DNA from 2 places in the Micrococcus sp. TA1 genome. Region 2 is predicted to be linked to the other one. Evidence: predicted binding sites of a transcription regulator. Region 2 holds the regulator's gene; the other holds the start of a gene.
The links. The regulator LexA, encoded in region 2, represses DNA repair genes until DNA is damaged. The targets are predictions, from matches to a motif close to TCGAACANNTGTTCGA.

Region 1 (14,273 bases), 550 kb from region 2:
CCATCTACTGCATCGCCCCCAAGGGCGAGTCGGCCGAGAACCGCGCCAAGCGCATCCGCCAGTACGAGGACTTCTTCAACGCCACCGGCATGGCCACCCCGGACGACCTGGAGGAGTTCCGCTCCTGCAACAAGACCTACTGGGCCAAGACCGCCCAGTGGAACGACATGTCCCGCGGTTCCGCCCACCAGGTCGACGGCCCGGACGAGCAGGCCGCCGCCCTGGGCATGAACGGCGTCATCGCCTCCGGTGCGCGCACCGAGGACGAGGGCCTGTACCCGATCCAGCACATGTACTGGCACGAGGTCATGGAACAGGCGGTCGCCGCCGAGGAATCCGCCGCCGAGCCGGCCCTGGCCTGACCGAGACCGACACGAACTGCGAGGAGCTGCTCCCATGACCACCACTGCCACCGCGGTGCCCACCGTCAAGACCACCGAGGACATCCTGACCCTCGAGACCGTCCGCGCCTTCCTGTACAAGGAGGCCCGACTGCTCGACGACCGCGACTTCGACGAGTGGCTCGAGTGCTACCACCCGGACTCCGAGTTCTGGATGCCGGCGTGGGACGACAACGACGAGCTGACCGAGGACCCGCAGTCCGAGATCTCCCTGATCTACTACGACAACCGGGGCGGGATCGAGGACCGCGTCTTCCGCATCAAGACCGACCGGTCCTCCGCGACCTCCCTGCCGGACCCGCGCACCGGGCACAACATCACCGACGTCGAGGTGCTCGAGCGCGACGGCGACCAGGTCAAGGTCCGTTTCAACTGGTTCACCCTGTACTACCGGTACCAGTCCACGGACACGTACTTCGGCACCAGCTTCTACACGATCGACCTCTCGGGGGCCGAGCCGGTCATCCGCAGCAAGAAGGTCGTCCTGAAGAACGACTACATCCACCACGTGGTGGACATCTACATGATCTGAGGTCCCCCGGGACCTTCCGGCCGCCGACGCGCGCGGCCGGCCACCACCCACGATTCAGCGGGCCGCGGGATGCGGCCCGGACCAAGGAGGACCCATGGGACACAAGGTAGCCCTGAGCTTCGAGGACGGCGTGACGAAGGTCGTCAAGGTCGGCGACTTCGAGACCATCATGGACGCCGCCTACAAGGCGCGCATCAACATCCCGGCCGACTGCCGCGACGGTGCCTGTGGCACGTGCAAGTCGTTCTGCGACTCCGGCTCGTTCGACCCGGGCGACTTCATCGACGACGCGCTGACCGAGGAGGAGCTGGAGAAGGGCTACCTGCTCACCTGCCAGGCCGTGCCCGAGTCGGACATGAGCATCCAGGTGCCGGCCACCGCCGAGTCGGCCAAGACCTCGGCGGCCGCGTTCACCTCCACGCTGACCCAGCTGGACAAGCACTCCGAGTCCACCATCTCCTTCACGCTGACCCCGGAGAACCGCGGGGACCTCGCCTTCCTGCCGGGCCAGTACGTCAACATCAAGGTGCCGGGCACCGACGCCGAGCGGTCCTACTCCTTCAGCACCGGTCCCGAGGTGGACGAGACCTCCTTCATGGTGCGCATCTCCCCGCAGGGGGCCATGTCCGAGTACCTGCGCGACCGCGCCCAGGTCGGGGACACCGTGGAGTTCACCGGGCCCTACGGCTCGTTCTTCCTGCGCGAGCCCAAGCGGCCGCTGCTGCTGCTGGCCGGCGGCACCGGCCTGGCCCCGCTGCTGTCCATCCTGGAGAAGCTGTGCGAGGGCCCCACGCAGTACCCCGTCCACCTCGTCTACGGCGTCACCCGCGAGGCCGACATCGTGGGCCTGGACTGGCTGCGCGCCTACGAGGAGCGACTGCCGAACTTCACCTGGGACTACATCGCCTCCGAGCCGGGCACCTCCGCCCCGCACACCGGCTACGTCACCCAGGTCATCGAACCCACCCATGTCAACGAGGGCGACGTGGACATCTACCTGTGCGGCCCGCCGCCCATGGTCAACGCCGTCTCGAAGTGGCTGGACTCCGAGGGCATCGAGCCGGCCAACCTCTACTTCGAGCGCTTCGCCCCGAAGGAGACCACGGGCGGCGACGCCGAGACCGGTGCCCCCGTCCCGCCCGAGCAGGTGGCCGCCGAGGGTGACACCCTCACCGCCGCCGAGGCGATCTCCTCGCTGGAGACCGGCCGGCTGGACTTCCGCAAGGAGGACAGCTTCGCCCACCTCGACGCCCGCATGGGCCTGGAGCTGGCGATCACCGAGCTCATGATGGGCCGGCTCAGCGAGGAGCAGATGGCCCAGTTCCGCCGCCTGGCCGAGGCCACGGTCGACTTCGTCGACGGCGACCGGGTGGGCGACCCGGAGGAGTACGTGCGGACCAACGAGGAGTTCCACGAGTACCTCTTCACCATCTCCGGCAACCCCACCCTGCTGGAGTCCTACCGTCGCCTGGACATCCACGCCCAGATGGCGGCGACCTTCGAGAAGGGCACGGAGATCTTCTCGCGCGTGGCCCAGGACCACCTCGACGTCGTCTCGGCCTTCGAGGCGCAGGACCGGGACCGGGCGCGGGAGGTCATCATGAACCACACCCGCGACGCCAAGGGCACCATGGACACCGCGATCGACGCGAAGGTGGCCGGGGCCTGATGGGGCGGAGCCATGCCGGCCAGTTCCTGACCCCGGGGCGGTTCGCGGACCAGGTCGCCGTCGTGACCGGCTCCGCCCAGGGGATCGGGCAGAAGGTGGCCGAGCGCATCGCGGCCGAGGGCGGCGCCGTCGTGCTCGTGGACCGTGCCGACCTCGTCCACGAGGTGGCCCGGGGGATCAACGACGACGCCGGCCACACCGGTTCCGGCGGTTCGGCCACCTCGGTCACGGCGGACCTGGAGACGTTCGCGGGCGCCGCCGAGGCCGTGGAGGCCGCGGTGGCCGCCCACGGCCGCGTGGACGTGCTGGTGAACAACGTGGGCGGCACCATCTGGGCCCGGCCCTACGAGGAGTACGACGAGGAGCGGATCGAACGCGAGATCCGCCGGTCCCTGTTCCCCACGCTGTGGAGCTGCCGCGCCGTACTGCCGACGATGCTGTCGCAGGGTTCGGGCGTGATCGTCAACGTCTCCTCGGTCGCCACGCGCGGCATGAACCGGGTGCCCTACGCGGCGGCCAAGGGCGGTGTCAACGCGCTCACCCAGTCCCTGGCCATGGAGGTCGCCGGACGGGGGATCCGGGTCGTCGCCACCGCTCCCGGCGGCACGGAGGCGCCGCCGCGGAAGGTGAAGCGGGGGCCCGAGGCGGAGTCCGAGCAGGAGAGACAGTGGTACCAGGCCATCGTCGACCAGACGGTGGAGTCCTCGTTCATGAAGCGCTACGGGACGCTGGACGAGCAGGCGGCGCCCATCGTGTTCCTCGCCTCCGCCGAGGCCTCGTACCTGACCGGGAGCGTGCTGCCGGTCGCCGGGGGGGACCTGGGCTGAGCGCGGCTGCCGGTGGCGCCCGTCCCGTGACGGGCGCCACCCCCACGTCCGCTAGTCTCGTGCGCATGCAGTACACGGTGCCCGACGGCGAGACAGCACCGGACCGGGTGCTGGTCGGCCGCGCGGGGGTCCTGGCCGAGCTGGACGAGGCCCTGCGCCAGGCACGTCGCGGGACGGTGGGCACCGTGGTGCTCAGCGGCCCCTCCGGATCGGGCCGGACGGCGGTCCTCGAGTCCTTCCTCGAGCACTGCCGGTCTGCCGGTCGCGGCATCAGGGTCCTCAACGCCGTGGGGGACGCCTGGGAGTCCCAACTGGCCCTGGCCGGGTACTCCCAGCTCATGGACACCGCACCGTTGCGGTCGGCCAAGGGCTACGACGCCACGCCCATGCCGCCCGCCATGCCGGTGCCCGAACTGAGCGTCGCCCAGGCGGCGAACTACGCCGCCACCCTGACCACCCACCTGGAGACACTGCAGCTGCGGGGGCCCGTGGTGGTCGCCGTGGACGACGTCCACCATCTCGACGAGGCCAGCGTGCGCATCCTGGTGTTCGTGATGCGGCGGCTGAAGTCCTCGAAGGTGCTCTTCCTGTTCACCCTCGACCCCTCCCGCTCCCACGCCCTGCCCCCCGGCCTGCGGGACCTCCTCGGCCAGTACCGGGTCCGCCAACTGCGCCTGGACCCCCTGGACGCCGAGGACGTCCGCCGGCTCGCCCGGTCCCGCTTCGGGCTGGACCTGGGGGACACGGCGGCGCAGGGCCTCGTCCGGCACACCCGGGGACTGCCGCGACCGGTCCTGGAACTGCTGCAGGAGATGCCGCCGGAGACCTGGCAGAGCTGGTTCCCGTCACTGCCGGCGAGTGCCCGGATGCAGTCCCGGGTGCGGGGCCTGATGGCCGATGCCACGCCGGGACTGGTCGAGGTCGCCGAGGCCCTGGCCGTGCTGGGCTCCCCGGCCGGGCTCGCCGAGATCCAGGCGGTCAGCGGTCTCAGCGGGCCGGAGGCCGTGATCGAGGCCCTGGACGAGGGCCATCGCGCCGGACTGCTGCGGTGGACCGTGGACCACGACGGCTCGGCGGTCTCCTTCGTCGAGCCGGGGGCCGCCGAGGCGATCTACGAACAGGCCCTGCCGAGCAGGCGACTGGCCCGGCACCGGCGCGCGGCCGCCGTCGTGCCCCTGGAGGCCGACCGGTTGGCCCACCGGGTGGCCGCCGCGGCCGGACCGGACGCGGCCCTGGCCGCCGAGCTCGAGGACTTCGCCGCCCGGCAGGGCGAACGGGGCGCGTGGCAGGACGTCTCGTCCGCCCTGTTCTCCGCGGCCCGTCTCACCACGGACCCGCAACGCCACGACGACCGGTTGCTGCGGGCGGTGGACGCCTCGGTCGGCGCCGGGGACATCGCCCGGGCCCAGACCTGGACCTCGGCCGTGGAGGCCATGCCGTCCTCCTCCCTGCGCTCCTCGGTCCTGGGCTACCTCTCGACCGTCTCGGGCCAGAGCCGCAGCGCCCGGCACCATCTCGAGGAGGCATGGCGGACCAGTGACGCCGACCGGGACCCGGCGGCGGCCGCCCAGGCGGCCCAGCGTTTCGTCCTGCACGGCCTGGCGTCGTGGGACGGGCCGCTGATGACCGAGTGGGGCGAGACGGCGATGTCCCTGACCGAGGCGGGCAGCCCGGCACACATCGAGTCGGAGGCCATCTACGGGCTCGGTCTGTATGCCCGTGGGCGCCTGCAGGAGGCCGAGGCCGCCTACGAGCGGGCCACCGCCCGCGCCGGGGAGAACGCCCAGAAGCAGCGGATCCAGATGGGTGCCGCCTGGCTGGCCCTGCGGGCCGACCAGGTCGAGTCGGCGCTGGTGGGCTTCGAGGCGGCCACCCCCACGGAACATCGTGGCGGTTCGCTGCGCATCTCCCTGTGGGCGGAGGCCTGGCTGGCGCGGACCCAACTGGTGCTGGGGGACTGGGACGCCGCCGCGGCCACGGTGTCCCGGGCCTCGGTCCGGCTGGAATCGGCCCGGATGCCCCTGATCGGGCCCCTGCTGTACTGGACGGCCGCCGAGCTGTGGTCCATGCGGGGGGACTGGGAACGGGCGCGTCACTACGTCTCCAGGGCCGCCGTCCACCCGGGCACCTACCGGGCCATGCTCGTGCCCGCCCACCTGGCCAGGGCACGGTTCCACGAGGCCCGGTCCGACTACGAGAGCGCCCTGGAGGCGCTCGAGCCGTTGACGGAGATCGACCCCTGGACGGCCGGTCGCGTCTCCTTCTGGCCGTGGCAGGACACCTATGTCAACGCCCTGGTGATGACGAACCGGCTGGAGCGCGCCGAGGAGTTCCTCACCGCGTTCGAGGGACTGTGCCGGGAACGGGCGATTCCCTCCGACCAGGCCCGGATGTCCTGGTCCCGGGGCCGGCTGCTCGCCGCGCAGGGCGACCCGGACGCCGCACGCGACCACTTCGAGTCCGCGCTGGGGCAGCTGCGGGGACTGCACCGGCCCTACCTGCAGGCCAGGATCAGCTTCGCCTTCGGCCAGAGCATGCGCCGGGCGGGGAAGCGCCGGCTGGCCTCCTCGGTGCTCCAGGTGGCGAAGGACCTCTACGACTCCCTGGGAGCCGTGACCTACGTCGAGCGCTGTGACCGCGAGCTCAAGGCCACCGGGATGGACGTCGGCCCCGTCGACGCCCCCGCGGACCCCGTGCTCGTGGCCGCGGGCCGGGCCGACGTCGACCTCACGGCGCAGGAACAGGCCGTGGTGGAGCTCGTGGCGCACGGGGCCACCAATAAGGAGGCGGCGCGCTCGCTGTTCCTGGCGGAGAAGACGGTCCAGTACCACCTGACGCGCATCTACCGGAAGCTCGGCGTCCGGTCCCGCAGCGAGCTGGCGGCCCGCTACCGTCCCGAGGACTGAGGGACGGCGGCGGGCCGCACGGAGGCGTTCAGGCTCGCGACGCCGGGACCGCGCTCGCCGGCTCGCCGGCCTCGGCGCCATGGTGCCCGGTGGCGCCGGTGGCGCCGGTGGCGCCGGTGATGCCGGGAACGTCCGCGGTGGCCGCGGTGTCCGTGGCCCGTTCCAGCCGCGACTGCCGCGGCACGGCCAGGGTGACCAGAGCGCCGAAGAGGGCCACACCGCCGAAGATGTAGAAGGCGGTGCTGCCGCCCACGCCGGCCGCGGTGAGCCAGCCCCCGATGAGGGGCCCGAGCACGCCACCGATGCGCCCGAAGCCGGCGACCCAGGAGACCCCGGCGGCGCGGGCATTGGTCGTGTAGTAGTTCGAGCTGAACCCGTAGATCAGCACCTGGGTGCCCAGGGTGCCGACCCCGGCCACGGCGATGTAGAGGAACAGGACCGGCGCCGGGAACTGGAAGGTCATCAGCGCCAGGGTGATCCCGGCCAGGACGAAGGTGGTGGCCACAATCCGTTGCGCACCGAGCCGGTCGGCGGCCAGCGAGGCGACGATCCCGCCCAGCACGGCCCCGCTGTTGAGGATCAGCAGGAAGGACAGGGAGTAGCCCTTGTCGAAGCCGTAGCCCTCCATGATGCGCGGCAGCCACGTGTTCAGGCCGTAGGTGAGCAACAGGCCGGAGAAGGACATGAAGCCCAGCAGGACGGTCGGCAGGAAGAACTGGCGGGAGAAGGCCGCTGCGAATCCCCGCTTGGCCGGCGCCGCGCCGGCCTGCTGGACCACGATCTCCTCCAGGAGGGGCACCCCGGTCCGCGCGGAGGCGGCACGGGCCTCCTCGATGCGGCCGCGGGCGTGCAGCCAGCGGGGTGACTCGGGGAGCTTGAACCAGGCCAGCGGCAGCAGGAACAGGATCGGCGTGGCGCCGATCATGAACAGTCCGCGCCAGCCCAGCGGTTCGAGCAGGACGATGCCCAGCAGCGCGGCCAGGACGCCGCCGGCGGGGATCCCGGAGTACACGAGGGCGTTGTAGAAGTTGCGCTTGCCCGCCGGGGCGAACTCGGCGATCGTGGCCCCGGCCGTGGCCAGGATCACCCCGAGCCCCAGTCCGGTGAGCAGGCGCATCACGCCGAACGCCGCCACCGAGGTGGTCAGCGCGGTGATGAACATCCCGATGGAGAACCAGGCGATGCCGCCGAGGATGAGCCGGCGGCGGCCGAAGTGGTCGCCCAGGAATCCGCAGGTGAGGGAGCCGACGAGGACCCCGATCAGGGCGTAGGAGCCCAGGGCGCCGGCCGCCGCGCCGTCCAGCTGGCCGATCTGGCTCGGGTCATCGAGCAGGGTGGACAGCACGGTGCCGTAGATGGTCAGGTCGAAGCCGTCGAAGACGAGGGCGCAGCAGACGATCGCCGCGACCCAGTTGGCCGTGCGTGCCTCCTGGCGCGGATCGTGGGCGACGGGGGTAGGAGGGTGTGACATGGGCTGTCGGTCCTCTCGGATCGGTTCGTGGTGGGCCGGCCGGCTGCCGGTCCCCGGGCTGCGTTCCAGAGTCCCAGAGGAGTGACCTGCATCATATGAGGGGTTTACCCAGTCCTCCGCCGGGGGGTGCGGCACCGGCGGGCCGTTGAGATCCGCAACCTCCTGATGCCGTCCGGACCCGTCTGGATGGACCCGTCCGGACGGTGGAACGCCCCCCGGCGCGTGGATAGGGTGGCCTTCATGATCAATCCAGCGCGCCTGCACTCCGACCTGTCCCGCCTCGGCCGGGAGACCGCCATGTTCGAGGCCACCGCCGCCTCCCTGTCCGAGGAGGAGCTGCGTGCCCCGTCGCTGTGCGAGGGATGGACCAGGGCCCACGTGCTGGCCCACCTCGCCTCCAACGGCCGGGCACTCGTGCGGCTCATCGACTGGGCCACCACCGGTGAGGAGCAGCAGCTCTACCCCTCCCGTGAGGCGCGGGACCGGGAGATCGACGAGCTGGCCGCCCTGCCCCGCGAGGAGCTGCTCCGCCGCCTTCACGAGTCGTCCGCGTTCTTCGCGGAGCAGTCCGAGCGGCTCAGTGGCGAACCGGCCGTCGAGTCCGTGGACCTGCACGGCAAGGAGATCCCGGTGACCTCGATCGTCGCGCTGCGCATCTCCGAGGTCGTCGTGCACCACCACGACCTGGACACGGCGTGGACCATCGAGGAGGCCGACCCGGACTCCCTGCTCAACGCGGTCGAGGCCGCGGTGCGGACCATGCGCGCGAAGGGCGCCCCCGGCATGACCCTGGTGACCGAGGAGCGCGACGAGTGGGTCGTGGGCGACGGCGCCCTGAGGGTCGAGTCCGACCGCGAGGGCCTGCTGGCCTGGCTGGCCCGTGGTGACGGTGAGAACGTCGAGGCCGACGGTCCGCTGCCGGCGCTGCCGTCCTGGTGACCCTGCGGTCCTGGTGACCCCGCCGCCGCGGTGACCCGGTGTCCGCCTGGCTCCGCCTTCTCGTTCCGCCCCCGGGCCTGCCCCGTGCCTGAGGGGTGACGCACACGCGCGTGACCTGCGCGCTTATCGTGTCCGGCGTCCTCCCTAGCCTGACGTGTGGTGTTCGAACATGCGTTCTAATACCATGGTGGGAGTACGGCCGGACCTTCCCCTCGGACCGCTACCTCCCACCGCCAGGCCGGGTCATCCCCGGTTCCGGTTCGCCGTTCCTTCCCAGACGGCCGGACCGGAGCCACCGTGGACCCCGGCACCGACGGCACTGAGAAGGCACGACGAGAAGGACGGATATCAGGTCCCATGGGAATCTTCACGCAATCGGTCACGGTCGCCTGCACGACCGCGGGGGTGCCGCTGCACCTGGGGTGGAACGGCCGCGACTACGTACTGGCCGCCGAACCGGTGCGCTGGTACGAACGACGGCGCTGGTGGACCGAGGAACACCGGGCCGAGCGAGGCCGCGGCGCGGGGCTGGTGGACCACGAGGTCTGGCGGGTGCAGGTGCGCCTGGAACGGGCCCGCAACTCACCGCTGCTCACCCTGGACATCTCCCACCACCTGGACTCGGGCCGGTGGCGGCTGGTCCGCATCCATGACGGCGCCGCCGTGCGCCTGAGGGAGAGCGCCTGATGGGCGGTACCCCCGGGTTCCCCCATCTGCACGTAGCCAGCGCCTTCAGCGCCCATTACGGGGTGTCCTGGCCCGGTGAGCTGGCCGCGGCGGCCGCCGCGGACGGCGCCGATCTCCTGGCCTGCACCGACCGGGACGGCCTGTACGGCACCGCCAAGCACGTCGGGGCCTGCCGGGAACACGGCCTGGACCCGGTCATCGGCGTGGACCTGGCGGTGCACCGGGGATCCGACCACACCGGCACGGGGGTGCTGGACAGCGCAGGCCGGGTGGTCGTGCTGGCCCGTGGGGGGACCGGGGGCAGCGGCTACCGTGCCCTGGTCCGGCTGGTCTCGGCGGCCCACGCCCACACCACGGGCGGGTCCGCCGGGGGCACGCCGTACGTGACGATGGACGAGCTGGCCGGCTGGGCCGCCGGCCCCCACCACGGCGCCCCACCGGAACTGTTCGTGCTGCTGGGACCGGGATCCGACGTCGGGCAGCTGATGGCCGCGCGCAGGTACACCGCCGGCCGGGCGCTGCTGCGCCGCTGGAAGGCCGCCCTGCCGGCCGGGTCGCTGCGGGTGGAGGTGGTCTGCCACCTGTCCCCGCCCGGGGAGAAGCTCTCGGCCGCGCACGCCGTGAAGATGCTCCGCGCGGCCCGGGACGCCCGGGTCCCGGCGGTGCTGACCAACGCGGTACGGTACGCCACCCCGGACGGTGCCGCCACCGCCGACGTCCTCGATGCCGCCCGGGCACTGAGCTCCCTGGAGGCCCTGGCCGACCTCCAGCCCAACGGGCAGGGCTGGCTGAAGCCGGCCGGATCCATGCACCAGGTGGCCCGCGAGGTCTGCCGCGCCGCCGGGGCAGAGGGCGCCGGCGCGTTGCTGGAGGCCACCCATGCCCTGGCCGACGCCTGCCGGATGGACCCCGGACCGGACCTGGGCTGGGGGCGGCCCACGGTACCGGAGGCCTCGGTGATCGGGATCGACGGCGACCCGGTCACCGCCCTGCGCCAGCGCACCCTGACCGGGGCCCACGCCCGCTTCCCGCAGCTGTACAGCGGCAGCCGGTTCTCGTCGTCGCGGGCCGGCCGGGACCTGGAGGACCGGCTGGAACACGAACTGGGGATCATCACCCGGCTCGGCTTCGCCAGTTACTTCCTCACCGTGGCCGAGGTGGTCCGGATGATCGAGGACCTGGGGGTCCGGGTCTCGGCCCGGGGCTCCGGGGCGTCCTCGCTGGTCAACCACCTGTTGCGGATCTCGAACGTGGACCCGATGCGGCACGAGCTGATCTTCGAGCGCTTCCTGTCCCATGACCGCTCCACCCTGCCGGACATCGACGTGGACGTGGAGTCCGCCCGCCGGCACGACGTCTACGCGGCGATCTTCACCCGGTTCGGGAACGAGCGCACCACGCTGATGAGCATGCAGAACGGCTACCGGGCCCGCGGGGCGGTCCGGGACGCCGGCATGGCGCTCGGGATGGACGCCGAACAGGTGGACACGATCGCCAAGCAACTGTGGCGGTTCTCCGCCTCGAGCTTCCGCGAGGCGATGGGCCGGATGCCCGAGCTGCGCGGGTTCGCCGAGCAGGTCGAGTCCGGGCGGGCCGCGGGACAGCAGCAACTGGACCTGCTGGTGGACCTCACCGAGCGGTTGGACCGGTTGCCGCGGCACATCGCCATGCACCCGTGCGGGGTGATCCTGGGGGACCGGACACTGCTGGACCGGACCCCGGTGCAGCCCTCGGGCATCGAGCTGCCCATGAGCCAGTTCGACAAGCACGACATGGACCCCATGGGCATGCTCAAGCTGGATGTGCTCGGGGTGCGCATGCAGTCCACGATCGCCTACACGCTGGAGGAGATCGAGCGGACCACGGGGGAGCGGGTCGACCTGGAACGGGTGCCGCTGGACGACGAGGCCACGTTCGGGATGATCCGCACCACCCACACCCTGGGGATCTTCCAGATCGAGTCACCGGGCCAGCGGGAGCTGATCGGGAAGCTGGCCCCGGTCGAGTTCAACGACCTGATCATCGACATCTCCCTGTTCCGCCCCGGTCCCATGCAGTCGGACATGGTGCGCCCGTTCCTCGAGCAGCGCCACGGCTTCGCGGCGGCGAGGTACCCGCACCCGGACCTGGAACCGGTGCTATCCGAGACCCACGGGGTGACCGTCTTCCACGAGCAGGTGCTGCGGACCCTGGACACCATGACCGGCTGCGGACTGGCGAAGGCCGACGAGTTCCGCCGACAGATCGGTGGACCGCAGGAGGAGGTCGTGGAGGCCTACTTCCGGGCCGCGGCGCTGGAGAAGGGCTATCCCCTGGACGTCATCGACGAGGTCTGGGGCACCCTGCACGCCTTCGGCTCCTTCGGGTTCTGCAAGGCCCACGGGGCGGCCTTCGCCGTGCCCACCTACCACTCGGCCTGGCTCAAGACCCACCACCCCGAGGCGTTCCTGGCCGGGATCTTCGAGCACGACCCGGGCATGTACCCGCGCCGGCTGATGATCGCCGAGGCCCGCCGCATGGGCATCCCCGTGCTCCCGGTGGACATCAACGCCTCCACGGAGAGGTTCCGGATGGAGTGGGTGCCGGCCCACCCGGAACTGCCCGGTGGTCCTGCACGTCCCGGGCATTCCCGGCATCCCGACGGCAGCCGGTGGGGCATCCGCCTGGCGCTCACCTCAATGTCCGGGCTGAGCGAGCGCGAGGTCCGGCGGATCGTGGCCGGACAGCCGTACGCCTCGCTGGCCGACGTGCGCGACCGCGCCCGGCCCACCCGGCGCAACCTCGAGCGACTGGCCCAGCTGGGGGCGCTGGACTGCCTGCTGCCCCCCGGCGGGGCCTCGCGCACCGACCTGGTACACCACCTGGAGCTGCAGCACGCCGGGGGATCGGCGGGCATGCTCGGCGAGGCCCCCACCGGGCGGAAGCGGACGGCGGGACCCCGCCAGGTGGACGGGCAATTGTCCCTGGACCTGCCGGACACCGAGACGGAGGCGATCGTGCCGATGTTCCCCGCCCCGAGCCGCGACCAGATGGTGCGCACCGAACTCGACCTGACCGCCATGGACACCACCGCGCACCTGATGGACTCGCACCGGCCCTACCTGGACGCCCTCGGGGTCACGGCGGCGGAGGACCTGCTGAGCCTGCGCTCGCAGTCCCGCGTGCTGGTGGCCGGGGTGCGCGTGGCCACCCAGACCCCGCCGATGCGCAGCGGCAAGCGCGTGGTCTTCATCTCCGTGGACGACGGGACCGGCTGCGTGGACGCCTCGTTCTTCACGGAGGCCCAGCACGAGACCGGGGAGATGCTGTTCTCGGCCCGGTTGCTGCTGATCGAGGGCACCACCCGGCGGACCGGGCCCAAGGCGATCAGCCTGCAGGCCATCCGCGCCTGGGACCTGCACCGGCCCGAGGCGCTGCCGGACCCGGACTACCTGGACAGCACGCGCGAGCAATGGCGGGCCTGGCTGCGCCGGGACCGGTCCGCCGCCCGGTCCGGTGGCGCCCGGGAACCGGTCCCCTGGGGTCCCGGGGCCCGGCGCCGGCTCGTCGCGGCCGGTGCCGGGTCCGCTCCGGACGCCGGTGCGCCCCGGGACATCCCCCACCACGACACCGGCGACTGGCCGGTCAGGGTGCGCGGCGCCGTCGGGCTCCCGCCGGAGAGCTCGGCGACCGGCGGTGACCGCCGGGGGAGGGGCATCCAGGGCGCCGGGGTGCGCGAGCTGGACATCCACCGGCCCGTGCCGGTCCCGCACCCGGAGACCTGGGAGCTGCTGCCGACGCCGGAGGAGTGAACCGTCCTCCGTCAGCGCCAGAAGAAGTGGTGTTCCACGCCGCTGGGGCTCGGGACGCTCTCGTGGTGGAACCGGTCCTCCAGCTCCACGGGGCTGGACCACAGGCGCAGTCCGTCGCCGAACTCGACGGGCGCGACGGCGACGTGCAGGTCGTCGATGAGGCCCGCCTCCAGGAACTGCAGGACGGTGGTGACGCCACCCCCGATCCGGACGTCCTGGCCCCCGGCCGCCTGCAGGGCGACCTTCACTGCCTCTTCAGGGCTCGCATCGAGGAAGTGGAACGTCGTGTCGCTGAGCGAGAACGACGACCGGGGATGGTGGGTCAGGACGAAGACCGGGGTGCGGAACGGCGGATCATCACCCCACCAGCCCCGCCACTCCTCGTCCGGCCAGGGGCCCCGGATCGGGCCGAACTTGTTGCGCCCCATGATCTCCGCGCCGATGTTGTGCGTGAAGTCGCGCACGATGTGGTCGTCCAGGCCGCGGCTGCCGCCCGGATCCGTGCGGTTGGGCCAGCTGTCGGTGGCCCCGGCCCAGCTCATGAGCGGAGCCGGGTCAAGGTCACCGAAAGGGCGCTCCAGGGTCTGGTTGAACCCGGCCGCGATGCCCTCGCGGGAGACCGCGAAGTTCTGCACGCGGACGCGGGGCGGCCGTGGATGGCGTGTGCTGGACATGACGGTGTCCTCCGGAATCGGGGTGGGAAGGGGAGGTGGGGCTCGGTACCGCGGTCTACCGGGCGGTTGCGCCAGTGGCCACCCAGCGTAGGGAAGGCGCTACCGTGCGGCTAGGCGCCGGGTGCGGTGCCTCAGGAGCAGGCCGTCCGTACTCCACACCCGACGCGTCAGCCCCGCTCATCCACACATGACCGACAGGCTCTTACCGCGTCCGCGATGCATAGTCGAATGTATGTACTAGAGGACGCCATACGGGCCGGAGCCAGGCTGCCGCCCGGACAAGGATCATCGGCTGGCCTCGGAGCAGCGACCGTGAAGGGGAGCAACGGCCGTGAAGGATCAGCGGTAACGATGAACGGGAAGGAGGAGACCATGG
Region 2 (14,273 bases):
TCCCCGCCGGCTCCACCCCCGAGCAGCGGATGGTCTGGCCCACTCTCCACCGGGTCCGAGAGGTTCCGGGACGAGCCGTCATGGTCACGTCCGAGCACCCCGCCCCCGGCGTCGCGGTCCAGCTCGCACTGGACGTCACCGAGCCGGGGTCAGCACCACCGGCACCGACGAGAACCCACCGTTCGGCGTGATGGACCGCTCGGGCCGGAGGACGGGGTCGAGGGTGATGTCCGCGAAGGCCGCCACGATCTCCTCCACCGCCACGCAGAGTTCGAGGGTGGCCAGGGGCCGGCCGGGACACACGTGCGGACCCGTGCCGTACACCAGGTTGTTCCCGGCGTTGCCGTCCGGATCGAAGCGGTCGGGGTCGCCGAAGACCTCCTCGTCGCGGTTCGCCGACGTCCAGTTCAGGACCACCCGTTGGCCCGCGGCCACCTGGAGTCCGCCCCGGGAGACCGGGCAGGTGGTCATGCGCCGGTTGGCGACGAACGGGTCGTCGATCCTCAGGATCTCGTCCACGATCGCGGTGAGCTCGCGCCGAGTGAGGCCCGATCGGATCCGGGCCTGGAGCACCCGGTGGGTGGCCAGGTAGTGCAGGACCACACCGAGGCTCAAGGCGATGGAACCCAGGTCCCCACCGGTCCAGTTCCGCAGGACGGAGACCAGCTCCTCGTCCCGGAGCGGCCGGCCCAGTGCCCGGTCACTCATCAGCTCCGCCGTCACGTCCTGGCGACTGCCGTCCGCGTCACCGCCCCTGCCGCGCCGCGGTGCCAGCACGGACCGGATGATCTCGTCATACCGCCGGGCCACGTCCGCGGTGGCGTCCAGCCGCCCGGACCGGGTGGCCGTCTGGTTGTCCGCCATCCACTCCAGCAGGGTCGGTTCCAGGCCCGCCGGCCACCCGAGCCATCGCATCATCGCCCGCACGGCGAACCGGGAGCCGAGTTCGCCGACCGCGTCACACCCCACGGCCCCGGTGCCCACCCCCGCCGCGCTCGTCACCTCAGCGCACACCTGCCGTGCGGCCTCGCGCACCCCCGGTTCCAGGGCAGCCATGCGCTCGGCGGTGAAGTACGGCTCGATCAGGCGGCGGAACGCGGCGTGTTCCTCCCCGTCCAGGCCGTTGGGCAGTTGCAGGAACCGGGAGACGGCCGAGGAGAACACCTCGGGGTCCCGGGCGGCCGCGACCACGTCGACATGCCGCAGCAGCACCATCGCCCGGGACGAGGACAGCGCGATCCGCGCATCGGGCCGGATGGCGTCCGAGACGGCGCGCGGATCGTGGCTCGGGACGGGGAAATCCGGCAGGTCGACGGCCGGGGCCGCCGTGTGGGCACAGCGATCGGCGGCGTGGTCCTCAGCGCTCACGGTGCCGACCGTACCACCGGGGGCCGCGAGTCGGGTCGACCCCGGGATGCCCGGCCCGTTCAGCCCTCGCCGTCCGCGAGGCGTCCGGTGGCCTGCCGCGGCGCCAGCCTGCCCGAGCCCTTAGGCCCGGGCCCTGCGGCGCCGCCGCAGCATCGTCCGTGCCAGGACCGCGAGTCCCACCATGAGCAGCGCCACGGCCGCGGCGAACACGTAGCCCGCCTCGGCCGAGATGCCGTCGATGAACGCCCCGGCGGCGGGGGCACCCAGGGCGGCCCCGGCGGTCATGGCCGATCCGTAGTAGCCCATGGCCTCGCCGCGGCGGTCTTCGGAGACCACGTGCGCCATCAGGGCGGAGGCGGCCGCCAGCGTCGGAGCCGTGAACAGTCCCCCGATGAGGGAGATGACCGCCAGGGCCCACACGCCGTCCACCAGGGCCATCGGCAGGGTCCCCAGGGCGAACAGCGTCAGGAGCAGCAGCGGCGAGAGCCGACGGCCCAGCGCGCCGTAGAGGATGCCGCCCACCGCGGAGGCACCGCACCAGAACGCAATGACGACGCCGGCCTGGGCGGCCTGCCCGGAGCGCTCCAGTTCGGCGACGATCGCCACCTCGGTGCCGGACATCAGCATGCCCGAGCCCATCGAGACCGCCAGGACCGCGAGCGCAGTGCCGCTGAGCCAGCCGAACGAGGCCTTTAGGCGGGCGAACGGGCCGGTGCGGACGCCCTCGTCCGCCCCGGTGCCGGGCCGGTGGTCCTCCGCCCGGATGACGGGGATGGCGCCCGTGGGCACCTCGGTGGCGGTCAGGTCCAGGTGGGCCGGGGCACCGTGGACGGCGCCGTCCACGGCCCGGCGCAGGTCCTCCTCGGCCGTGTACTCCCCACTGCTGCCGGGGCGGGCGAGCTGCGAGGAGCGAGTGGGCGGGTTGAACCACATCAGGTAGAGCCCGGCGAGCGTCGCGGACCACCCGACGATGGCCAGCCCCCAGGCGCTGGACCAGGCCGTGGCGACGACGGCACCGACGGCGGGGCCGATCATGAAGATCGTCTCGGTGATGATCGAGTCCAGGGCGAAGGCGGTCTCGCGCCGCGCGCCGTGCGTCAGCACGCCGATGGACTGGCGCACCAGGGAGAAGACGGGCACGGCGAACAGGCCGCCGAGGAAGGCTCCGACGAGCAGCAAGGCGAAGGGCAGGAACGGCACCGCGGTCCAGATGACCCCCAGGGTGACCACGGACGGCACCAGGGCCCGGCGCAGGCCGAGCCGGTCCACCAGCCGGCCGCGCCACGGGGAGCCCACGGCCATGCCGAGGGTCATGGCCGCCACGGCGAGCCCCGCCGCCCCGTACCCCTCCCCCAGGGTCACGGCCACGTGCAGGGTCAGGATGATGCCCAGGGCGGCGTTGGGGAACCGGGCGACGAACCCGACGCCGAGGACGCGGCGGATCCGCTGGTCCCGCAGCAGGTGTCCGTAGGCGGCGAAGTTCACCCCAGCATGCTATCCGGGTGGGGTGGCGAACGCGCAGGTCGGCCCGGGGCACCCGGTGGCCCGCCCGGACGGGTCGGTGACCTCGGGGCACCCTCGGCCGGTCGCGCACCCGGAGCGCACCCGGTCCGTTGCGGGGCCCGGCCGCCGTCGGGAATAGTCCTGCCCAGGGGACGGTTGTACAGGTGATTCAAATTTGCACTAATCTGATGGCAGGCCACCAGAGCACCGGCACACCACTCGAGGAGCAACCATGCAGTTCGGCGTCTTCACCATCGGTGACATCACCACCGACCCGACCAACGGCACCACGCCCACCGAACACCAGCGCATCAAGGACACCGTCAGGATCGCCCAGCACGCCGAGCAGGCCGGGTTCGAGGTCTTCGCCACGGGCCAGCACCACAACCCGCCCTTCGTGGCCCCCGGCAACCCGCCGACCCTGCTCGCGTTCCTGGCCGCCCAGACCCAGAAGCTGATCCTGTCCACGGCGACCACCCTGATCACCACGATGGACCCGGTGCGCCTGGCCGAGGACTACTCCTACCTCCAGCACCTGGCCGAGGGCCGCGTGGACCTGACCATGGGCCGCGGCAACACCGGCCCGGTCTACCCCTGGTTCGGCAAGGACATCAGCCAGGGCATCCCACTGGCCGTGGAGAACTACCACCTGCTGCACCGGCTGTGGCACGAGGAGAACGTCGACTGGCAGGGCCGCTTCCGTACCCCGCTGCAGGACTTCACCCTGACCCCCCGGCCGCTCGACGGCGTCGCGCCCTTCGTCTGGCACGGTTCCATCCGCTCGGCCGAGATCGCCGAGCAGGCCGCCTACTACGGCGACGGCTTCTTCCACAACAACATCTTCTGGAACAAGGAACACGTGATCCAGATGGTGCAGCTCTACCGCCAGCGCTACGAGTACTACGGCCACGGCAAGGCACCCCAGGCCTACGTGGCCCTGGGCGGCCAGGCGTTCATGCGCAAGAACTCCCAGGACGCCGTCAACGAGTTCCGCCCCTACTTCGACAACGCCCCGGTCTACGGCCACGGCCCGTCCCTGGAGCAGTTCACCCGGATGACCCCGCTGACCGTGGGCTCCCCGCAACAGGTCATCGAGCGCACCCTGTCCTTCCGGGACTGGGTGGGCGACTACCAGCGCCAGATGTTCCTCATCGACCACGCGGGACTGCCCACGGACGTGGTGCTGGAGCAGATCGACCTGTTCGGCGAGGAGGTCCTGCCCGTGCTGCGCAAGGAGTTCGCCGCCCTGAAGCCCGCCGACGTCCCGGAGGCCCCCACCCACGAGTTCCTGGTGGCCCGCCACGAGCGCGGCGAGGACCCGGTGCCCGGCGGCGCGGAGGGCTCACAGGCCTGGAAGGACGCCCAGGAGCGCGCCGAGAAGGCCCAGGCCTCCGAGAAGGCCGGGGCCTGAGCCGTGGAGGAGCTACCGGACCTCGGCGACCCGGAGGCGTTCGGCGCCCCCGAGTCCACCGACCCGTTCACCCCGCAGGCCCGGCACCTGGTGGTGGTCTCCGGCGGGCTGGGCGACCCGTCGTCATCCCGCCAGCTGGCCGACCGGCTGGCCGCCGCCGCCTCTGACCGCCTCTCCGCCGAGGGAATCGTCCCGGAGGTGCACGTGGTGGAGCTGCGCCTGCTGGCCACGGACATCGCCGAGGCGATGGTCAACCCGTCACGGTCCGAGGCGCTGCAGGCGGCCCTGGAGGAGGTGTCCCAGGCCGACGGCATCATCGCCGTCTCCCCCACCTTCAAGGCCAGTTACTCGGGGCTGTTCAAGTCCTTCTGGGACCTCGTGGAGGACGACGCCGTCCGGGACGTCCCGGTGCTTCTCGGCGCGACCGGCGGCACGCCGCGGCACTCGCTGATGATCGACACGGCGATGCGCCCGCTGTTCAGCTACCTGCGCACCAAGGTGCTCTCCTCAGGGATCTTCGCCGCCTCGGACGACTGGGGCGAGGTCGAGGGCGGCCAGGCCTCCACCCGCACCACGCCGTTGCAGACCCGCATCGCCGCGGCCGGGGCGGACCTGGCCTCGGTGGTCGGACGGTTCCCCGCCCGCCCGCGCCGGGCCTCCGGTGCGCCCGCACCCCTGGAGGTGATTCCCTTTGACCAGCTCCTCCGCGGAGAGTGACACCGGCTCGTGGTCCCGCAGCGCGGTCCCGGGACGGCAGCCGGCGGACACCTCCCGTCAGGCCTGGCGCGCCTACTTCGAGGCGACCGCCCTGCTGCAGGACCGCCTCGAGCGGAGCCTGAAGGCGGGTGTGGACCTGCACCTGGCCGACTACAACCTGCTGCTGCTGCTCACCGAGGCCCCGGGCGGGCACCTGCGCATGGGCGAGCTGGCCAGCCTGATGGTGTTCTCGCCCTCGCGGGTGACCTATCAGGTCAAGACCCTGGAGAAGCGCGGGCTCGTGGAGCGTCGCGCCTGCGTGGAGGACGGCCGTGGCTCGGAGGCCGTCATCACCGACGCCGGCCGGAGCCTGTTCCGCAAGGCAGCGACCCTGCACGCGCGCCAGGTGAAGGACCTGTTCATGGACCGGCTCGACGAGCAGGAGACCGAGACCCTGCTGCGGGTCTTCTCCCGGCTGGGCTGCGCCCTGGAGGACGGCGAACGGGTACCGGAGGGTCCCGGGACTACCGGCTGACCGTGATCTCCACGGAGTCGGCCCGCTCGGCCAGGGCCGGCACCTCACCGAGCACCTGTTGCAGGGTGGCGGCCATCAGCCGCAGCGCGGCCTCGTCGCCGGAGGTCGCCAGCGCGGGGTCCGGGTAGGCCACCAGCCGCAGTTCCGGTCCGGAGCCCCCACCGGGCAGCACGGCGCCGGAGGCGGTCCGGGAGGCCACGCCGGCCCCCGGCGTCAGCGCGATCCTCGCGAGCCCGGGCACCAGGTCCACCACGGACGCCAGTTCCTCGGCCAGCTCGGTGTCCTGGTAGGACGGGATCCAGGCCTGCTGCCGGGCCAGTGCCCAGACAGCCGGGCGGCGCACCACGAACGTGCGCTCGGCTGCCGGGTCCACGACGACCAGTTCGGCACCCTCGTCCACGGCGGACAGGCAGGCCCGCGGCATCCAGGTCGCCACCGGCCGCGCCTCGGGGTGCCAGGCGGTCAGCGCCGGGACGTGGGTGAACACGGGCAGGGCGGCCCGGCCGTCGGGGGCCCTGAGCGTCACCAGCGCGACGTCCGCCTCCTTGTCCCCGTGCGGTCCGTCCCCGTGCGGCCCGTCACCACCGTGGTCGTCGTGCTCGGCCACGGTCGGCAGCACGGCGGCGAAGACCCGCATGCGGGACAGGGCGTCCACGACCTCGGCCTCGCCGGCCTCACCGGCCGCCAACCGGTCCAGGACCGGGCCCCAGGCCGGGTCCGCGGTGCCGTCGTCGGTGTCGAAGGCGTGCAACGGGTTGGCCGAGCCGTCGATCCCGGCCCCGCCCAGGTCCCGGCCCTCCCAGGCGACGCCCGCGGAGTCCGCCGGGCGGCCGGACTCGTCCCGGTGCTGGCGCTCCAGGTTGCGCCGGATGGCCGCCTCGATGTGCCCGGGCAGGTGGCGCTCCCGGTCCTGGCCGGTCACTGGATGGGGGCCTGCTTCACGGCGTCCTCCACGCTCACGCCGCGGGACACGAGCAGGGCCTGCTCCAGGCTGAACCGGCCGGCGTACAGGGCCTTGCCCATGATGGCGCCCTCCACGCCCCGGCCGACCATGGCGTACAGCGCGGCCACGTCCTCCAGCGAGGAGATGCCACCGGAGGCCACCACGGGCTTCGGCGTCTTGGTGCACACCTCGGCCAGCAGCTCGGTGTTCGGGCCCCTCAGCGTCCCGTCCTTGGTGACGTCCGTGACCACGTAGCGGGCGCAACCGGCCTGCTCGAGGCGGTCGAGCACCTCCCAGAGGTCACCGCCCTCCTTGGTCCAGCCGCGCGCGGCCAGGGTGGTGCCGCGCACGTCCAGGCCGACCGCGACCTGGTCGCCGAAGCGCTCGATGACCCGCGCGGTCCACTCCGGGTCCTCCAGGGCCGCCGTGCCGAGGTTCACGCGCGTGGCACCCATCGCCAGGGCGTTCTCCAGCGAGGCGTCGTCCCGGATGCCACCCGAGAGCTCGACCTTCACGCCGAGCTCGTCCACCACGCGGGACATCACGTCCCGGTTGTCCCCGCGGCCGAAGGCGGCATCCAGGTCCACCAGGTGGATCCACTCGGCGCCGGCCTTCTGCCAGGCCAGGGCGGCCTCGAGCGGGTCGCCGTAGGAGGTGGCGGAGCCGGCCTCGCCCTGGACGAGGCGCACGGCCTGGCCGTCCTGGACGTCGACGGCGGGCAGCAGTTCCAGCGCCGGTGCGCTCTGCGGGGTCTGGCTCATGAGGGGGTTCCTCTCGGTTCGATCGGACGAGGTGGTCTAGGACGAGGCGGTGACGAAACCGGCGATGATCGCCAGCACGGCGCACACGAGGAAGCCGACCTGCAGCCATACGGGCGCCTTCTGCTGGCGCAGCGACCAGGCGCCACCGATCAGCAGCCCGCCCAGGGCGATGAGCAGGGTGGACCAGAAGGGCATCAGAGGGTTCCGAGCCAGTTGGCCAGCAGCTGCATCCCGGCGTCACCGGACTTCTCGGGGTGGAACTGGGTGGCGGCGAGCGGGCCGTTCTCCACGGCGGCGATGAAGTCCCCTCCGTGGTTCGCCCAGGTCACCTTGGGCGGGGCGATCTTCTCGTGGGCCTGGTCGAACTCCCACTTCAGGACGCCGTAGGAGTGCACGAAGTAGAAGCGCTCGTCCTCGATGCCCCGGAAGAGCGCGGAGCCCTCGGCCGGGCGCACGGTGTTCCAGCCCATGTGGGGCACGATCGGCGCCGGCAGGGCCTCGACCACGCCGGGCCACTCGCCCATGCCCTCGGTGCGCACGCCGTGCTCCACGCCGGCGTCGAAGAGGATCTGGTGACCCACGCAGATGCCGAGCACGGGCCGGCCCCCGGCCACCCGCCGGCCGATCCACCGGGTCGCGCCGAGGTCCTTGAGGGCGGCCATGACGGACTGGAAGGCGCCCACTCCGGGGACCACGAGCCCGTCGGCGTTCATCACCTCGTCCGCGTCCGCGGTCAGTCGTGCATCCGCCCCGGCGCGCTGGAGGGCGCGCACGGCGGAGTGGGTGTTGCCGGACCCGTAGTCCAGGACGGCGACGGTGGGACGGGCGGCGCCGGTGACACCGGCCATCAGAGCGCACCCTTGGTGGAGGGCACCCCGGTGACCCGGGGGTCGTCCTCGACCGCGGCCCGCAGGGCGCGGGCGAAGGCCTTGAACTGGGCCTCGACGATGTGGTGCGGGTCCCGGCCGCGGACCAGGTCCATGTGCAGGCAGATGGAGGCGTGGTAGGTGATCGACTCGAACACGTGCCGGGTCATGGACCCGGTGAAGTGTCCGCCGATCAGGTGGTACTGCTGGCCCTCGGGCTCGCCCTCGTGCACCAGGTACGGTCGGCCGGAGACGTCGACGACGGCGCGCGCCAGGGCCTCGTCCAGCGGCACCGAGGCCTCGCCGAAGCGGCGGATGCCCCTCTTGTCCCCCAGCGCCGTCCTGAGCACCTCGCCGAGGGTGATGGCCACGTCCTCGACGGTGTGGTGGACGTCGATGTGGGTGTCCCCGGTAGCGCGGACCGTCAGGTCGATCTGCGAGTGCCTGGACAGTGCCGTGAGCATGTGGTCGTAGAACGGCACCGAGGTGGAGATCTCGGAGGTGCCGGTTCCGTCCAGGTCCATCTCGACGTAGACGTCGGACTCGCTGGTGGTGCGCTGCATCCGCGCCTTCCGGCCGGAGATCAGCTCTGCGCCCATGCTCTGTCAGCTCCTTGCTGTTGGGGGGATCCGGTGGTCCAGTCTACCGGGCCGGTCACTGGCCGGACGTCGTGGCGGGTGCCTCGGCCAGGACCTCCCGCAGGGCGGTGAGGAACGCCGTGGTCTCCGCCTCGGTCCCGGCGGTGACACGCAGGTGGTGCGGGATCCCGACGTCGCGCACCAGGACCCCGTGCTCGAGCAGGCCCTGCCACACCGCGTGGGAATCGGCCAGTCCGCCGAAGAACACGAAGTTGGAGTCCGAGACGGCCGGGGCCAGACCGAGATCGCGCAGCCCCTCCACGATCCGGTCGCGCTGGGCCTTGATGTCCTCGACGTTCTCGAGCAGGACGTCGTAGTGCTGCAGGGCGGCGTTGGCCGTGGCCTGGGAGACCGCGGAGAGGTGGTAGGGCAGGCGCACCAGGCGCAGGGCGTCGGTGACCTCCGGTGCGGCGGCGAGATAGCCCAGGCGGGCGCCGGCCAGCGCGAAGGCCTTCGACATGGTCCGGGAGACCACCAGGCGCGGCCGGCCCGGCAACAGGGTGAGCGCGGAGCGCGTGCCGGCGAGGGCGAACTCGGCATAGGCCTCGTCCACGACCACCATGCCCCCGTAGGCCTCGGTGGCGTCATAGACGGCCTGCACCACGTCCAGCCCCAGGGCGGTGCCGGTCGGGTTGTTCGGGGAGCACAACAGGACCACGTCCGGCCGGTGCTCGGCGACCTGGGCCGCCGCGGAGGCGGCCGTCAGGGAGAAGTCCTCCCCGCGGACACCGGCCACGTACCGGGTGTCCGTGCCGGCGGCCAGCAGCGGGTACATCGAGTAGGTGGGCGGGAAGCTCATCACGGTGCGCCCGGGCCCACCGAAGGCCTGCAGCAGTTGCTGCAGGATCTCGTTGGAACCGTTCGCGGCCCACAGGTTCGCCGCGGACAACCCGTGCCCCAGGTACTCCGCCAGGCGCTTGCGCAGTTCGGTGAACTCACGGTCCGGGTAGCGGTTGAGCGTCACGGCGGCAGCGGCCACCGACTCCGCGATGGCGGCGACCACCTCGTCCGGGACCGGATGGGTGTTCTCATTCGTGTTCAGCGCCACCGCCACGTCCAGCTGGGGCGCACCGTAGGGGCTCAGGCCCCGCAGGTTCTCACGCAACGGCAGGGCGGCCAGGGCCTCCGGATTCGAGATCGCATCCTCATCACTCACCCGAGACAGCCTAGGCGCTCAGTCAGTCCCCCGAGCCCCGGTGACGTCCGTGCATGGCACGCCACGGTCCCCCCTCTGACGCGGCTCGAACCGGGCGACGGGCCGGCCGAGGCCGCGGACGTTCCGGTGGTGCCCGCGTCAGCCCCGGGGGACGAAGAGGACCTGCCCCGGCTGCAGCTCGGAACCGGTCAGGTCATTGAGCTCGCCGATCCGCAGGATGGTCTGATTGCGCGGAGCGTCCGGGGCCACCTGGCCGGCCACGGACCACAGGGTGTCACCGTAGTCCACGGTGACGGACTCGACCGGGGCGACCACGGGGCGCTCCGGCGATGCTGCGGCCGGGGCCACGGCATGGGCGCCCAGGAACACGGCGGCCGCGGCCGCCAGCGCGGCCACGACGAGGATCGGGAGTCCGACGAAGAGGAAACGGCCACGACGGTTCAGGTGGAATCCGGCCGAGCCGGCGGTGCGGGTCACGACCGATGCTGCAGTGCTCATGCTCTTCAACCTCTCCGCCCGGGGCGACCGGGCTGTTCGAACGTGTGTTCTATCCGTTCGCCCTCTTGTCTAGCACGTCTGTTCGAAACACGCCAAACATTATTCGAACATATCTTTGAATCCGCCCTGCCCCTCCGGTAGCCTCTGAGGCACGTGATGGCCCGTCAACTCCCCGCGGGCCGACCATGAGACATCTCAACCGGCACCACGGACACGCTAAGAACGGATCTTCGAATGGCCTCCCGGACTCCCCGACCCGAACCGGACTCCCAGCCCGCCCCTGCCGCCCGGACGCTGACCGCGCGCCAGCGGGTCATCCTGGGGTCGATCCGCTCGGCCATCGCGCAGCACGGGTACCCGCCGTCGATGCGGGAGATCGGTGACGCCGCCGGACTGGCCTCGCTGTCCTCGGTGACCCATCAGCTGGGTCAACTGGAGAAGTGGGGGTACATCCGCAAGGATCCGGGACGGCCCCGCGCCATGGAGGTCCTGCTGGACGAGGACGGACAGCCCGTGTCGACGGCCGCGGCCGGCGCCCCGGACACCGCCGACCGCCCGGCTCCGGTCACGGCCCTGCACACCGGTGCGGTGGAGGGCACCTCCGTCCCGGTCCCGCTCGTCGGTCGCATCGCCGCCGGCGGGCCGATCCTGGCCGACCAGCAGGTCGAGGACGTCATGACGCTCCCCCGCCAGCTCACCGGCGAGGGAGAGCTGTTCATGCTCAAGGTCTCCGGTGACTCGATGGTCGATGCCGCGATCTGCGACGGGGACTGGGTGGTGGTCCGCCAGCAGAACTCGGCCCAGAACGGTGACATCGTGGCGGCCCTGCTGGATGATGAGGCCACCGTCAAGACGTTCCGGCAGCGCGACGGGCACACGTGGCTGCTGCCGCAGAATTCGGCCTATGAGCCGATCCTCGGAGACGAGGCGACGGTCATGGGCAAGGTGGTCACGGTCCTGCGGGCCCTCTGACCGGGACACTGATGCGGAGCGCGGCGATGAACCACCGTCCCTTCCCGAGAGGCGTCCGGGTGGCGGACGCCGAGCGCTTCGTCTACACCCGGGGACGGCTCCTGGAGCGTCGTCGCCTGGACCTGCTGTTGCACGGGGGCGGTCCCGAGGGCGTCCTGGCGGCGCTGGGCGCGTATCGCAACCCCGACGGCGGATTCGGTCACGGCCTGGAGCCCGATGTCCGCTCCCCGGTGAGCGAGCCCCTCGCCACCCTCACCGCCCTCGACCTGCTGGCCGGGTGGGACCTGGCCGACCATCCCTGGTTCCGCAGCGCGCTCGAGTGGGCTGCCTCGGCGTCCGGGCTCGACGGTTCGCTGCCCTTCGTCACCGAGCCCTCCCTGGCCTGGCCGCACGCGCCCTGGGTACAGCTGTGGCCCGGAGGATCACACCTCACCTTCGGCTTCGCGGCCGCCGCCCTCCGGACCGGCTTCGTCGGCGGGTGGGCCGAGGCGGCCACGGAGTGGTGCCGCTCCCAGCTGCGGGAGGGTGGGCTGTCGGCCTACGCCGTCAAGTACGCCCTGCGCTTCCTGGCCGCGGACCGGGGTCCCCGCACCGAGGGTCCTGCCGAGACCGCGGCGATCGAGACATGGCGCTCCCGCCTGGACCGCGACGGTGCGCTGCCGGTGGAAGGCGGGGCCGAGGGCGAACGACTGCACCCCTGGGACCTGGCCGCCGACCCGTGGTCGGCCCCGGTGATCGAGCCGGGGGCCGCGACCCCCGCGCGCCTGCTCTTCACCGACAGGCAGCTCCGGGCAGACGTCGACCGGGTCGTCATGGGCCAGCAGTCCGATGGGGGCTGGCACGTCGACTGGGCCGCGTGGTGCCCGGGCCAGGGCCTGGACTGGCGGGGCATCCGAACGGTCGAGGTGCTGGAGCTGCTCTCGGCCGTCGACCGCTCGTGATCCCTAGGCCGGGTCGCGCAGGCGTTCCAGCACGCCCCGCACCACAGCCGGGTCGGTGGTCGGCCAGAAGTCCGGCAGGGTGGACCGCAAGAACCCTCCGTAGCGTTCGGTGGCCAGCCGGGGGTCCAGCACCGCCACGACGCCACGGTCCGTGGTGGTCCTGATCAGCCGGCCGGCGCCCTGGGCCAGCCTCACGGCGGCGTGGGCGGCCGAGACGGCCATGAACCCGTTGCCGCCGTGACGGCTGACCTCCCGGGTGCGTGCGGTCCCCAGCGGGTCGTCCGGACGGGGGAACGGGATGCGGTCGATCACCACCAGACGGCAGGCCGATCCGGGCACGTCCACGCCCTGCCACAGGCTCATGGTCCCGAACAGGCAGGTGTCCGGTTCGGAGGCGAACTGGCGGACGAGGGCCGAGAGGGTGGCGTCGCCCTGGCAGAGGATCTGGGGCGCCGCCCCCAGCCTGCTGCGCATCTCCGCGGCGGCGTCCTCGGCCGCGCGCCTCGAGGAGAACAGGCACAGTGCCCCTCCCCCGGAGGCGCGCAGCAGGGACTCGAGCTCGTCGTAGGCGTCCGGGGAGGAGGTCCGGCCGGGCCGGGGCAGGTGCCGGGCCACGTAGAGCACGCCCTGGCGCGGGTAGTCGAAGGGGCTGCCCACGTCCACCCCGGTCCATCGCGGAGCGCCCGGCCCGAGCAGGCCGAGCGAGCCCGCCACGGGGTCGAAGGACTCCCCCACCGTCAAGGTCGCGGAGGTCAGTACCGTGGTCGCCTGGCCGAACAACCCCTCCCGGAGCCGGCCGGCCACCGACAACGGGGCGACGCACACCACCGGCGCGGCGGTCTCGTCACCCGGGACCCATCCGGTCCCCGGCTCGAAGCGGCCCGGACGGGAGGCCCACAGCACCTCGGGGTAGTCCGCGTCCGGGACGGCGTCGAGCATCCTCTCGGCCACCTCGAGGACCTCCTGGAGCCGTGAGCGTGCCATCTGCCGGCCACCGTCGGCCGCCTCGGCGGAACCGCCTGCCCCACCGGGCCCCTTGGAGTCGCTGAGCCCCTGCCGCGCCGCGTCCCGGACCGCCCGCAGGGCGTTCTGCTGGACCTCGTCCGGCCCGCGCGGGATGAGTCCCGTGGGAGTGGCGGCGAACGCCGCGTCCAGCCCGACGCCGGCCTGCATCAGGTCCTCGACCGCGATCGCCGTGTGCTTGCGTGCCGCGGAACCGGCCGCCTGGACGATGGCTCCGGACAGTTGTCCGGTCACCGCCCCCGTGACCCGGTCCTGCAGCTCGTGGGCCTCGTCCACGATCACCGCGTCGAACTCCGGCAGGACGGCCAGGCCCTCGAAGGCACTGATGGCCAGCAACGCGTGGTTGGTCACCACCACGTCGGCCTCGGCCGCATCGGCCCGCGCCCGTTCCGAGAAGCACTCCTCGGCCATCGGGCAGCGCTGGGCGCCGATGCAGTCGACCGCCGAGACCGAGACCTGGCGCCAGGCCCGGTCACTCACCCCGGGCTCGAGGTCGTCCCGGTCCCCGGACTCGGTCTCCTCGGCCCAGTCGCGCAGCCGCTTGACCTCCCGGCCCAGCGGGCTGGTCGGTCCCGCGTCACCGGTGACCATCGCCTCACCGTCGTCGGCCAGGCCGAACAGGGCCTGCCCGTCCTCCTCGGGGAAGCCCCCGTCGATCTTGTGCCGGCACAGGTAGTTGGAGCGGCCCTTGACGAGTGCCACGGTCATCTCCCGGGGCAACTCGTCCTGCAGGGCCTCCAGCAACCGCGGGGCGTCCCGGCGCATGATCTGCGCCTGCAGGGCCAGGGTGGCGGTGGCGACCACGACCGGGGCCTCGGCGTCCACCGCGTGCTGCAGTGCCGGCACCAGGTAGGCCAGCGACTTCCCGGTGCCGGTGCCGGCCTGTACGAGCAGGTGGGTCCCGGACTCCAGGGAGCGGGCCACCTCCACGACCATGCGGCGCTGGCCCTCGCGGTGCTGTC

Region 1: GGQ69_RS05430 (DUF6504 family protein) is a predicted target of LexA. The motif match lies at 8,909-8,924, and genes of this name have one in related genera.

What each region holds. Positions count from the first base shown of each region.
Region 1 is NZ_JACHNW010000001.1:1,243,876-1,258,148, forward strand. Features, by position in the region: gene benA (benzoate 1,2-dioxygenase large subunit) at 1-362, shown strand, start outside; gene benB (benzoate 1,2-dioxygenase small subunit) at 397-933, shown strand; gene benC (benzoate 1,2-dioxygenase electron transfer component BenC) at 1,028-2,602, shown strand; gene GGQ69_RS05410 (1,6-dihydroxycyclohexa-2,4-diene-1-carboxylate dehydrogenase) at 2,602-3,429, shown strand; gene GGQ69_RS05415 (LuxR family transcriptional regulator) at 3,495-6,335, shown strand; gene GGQ69_RS05420 (aromatic acid/H+ symport family MFS transporter) at 6,364-7,806, opposite strand; gene GGQ69_RS05425 (maleylpyruvate isomerase family mycothiol-dependent enzyme) at 8,047-8,745, shown strand; gene GGQ69_RS05430 (DUF6504 family protein) at 9,103-9,432, shown strand; gene GGQ69_RS05435 (DNA polymerase III subunit alpha) at 9,432-13,223, shown strand; gene GGQ69_RS05440 (dihydrofolate reductase family protein) at 13,235-13,897, opposite strand; gene GGQ69_RS05445 (HNH endonuclease signature motif containing protein) at 14,249-14,273, shown strand, end outside.
Region 2 is NZ_JACHNW010000001.1:696,902-711,174, reverse strand. Features, by position in the region: gene GGQ69_RS02965 (FtsK/SpoIIIE domain-containing protein) at 1-191, shown strand, start outside; gene GGQ69_RS02960 (cytochrome P450) at 136-1,368, opposite strand; gene GGQ69_RS02955 (MFS transporter) at 1,489-2,853, opposite strand; gene GGQ69_RS02950 (LLM class flavin-dependent oxidoreductase) at 3,104-4,282, shown strand; gene GGQ69_RS02945 (FMN reductase) at 4,286-4,999, shown strand; gene GGQ69_RS02940 (MarR family winged helix-turn-helix transcriptional regulator) at 4,974-5,513, shown strand; gene GGQ69_RS02935 (SseB family protein) at 5,503-6,435, opposite strand; gene priA (bifunctional 1-(5-phosphoribosyl)-5-((5-phosphoribosylamino)methylideneamino)imidazole-4-carboxamide isomerase/phosphoribosylanthranilate isomerase PriA) at 6,432-7,217, opposite strand; gene GGQ69_RS02925 (hypothetical protein) at 7,254-7,412, opposite strand; gene hisH (imidazole glycerol phosphate synthase subunit HisH) at 7,412-8,065, opposite strand; gene hisB (imidazoleglycerol-phosphate dehydratase HisB) at 8,065-8,682, opposite strand; gene GGQ69_RS02910 (histidinol-phosphate transaminase) at 8,738-9,877, opposite strand; gene GGQ69_RS02905 (LysM peptidoglycan-binding domain-containing protein) at 10,016-10,375, opposite strand; gene lexA (transcriptional repressor LexA) at 10,610-11,347, shown strand; gene GGQ69_RS02895 (hypothetical protein) at 11,374-12,288, shown strand; gene GGQ69_RS02890 (ATP-dependent DNA helicase) at 12,292-14,273, opposite strand, start outside.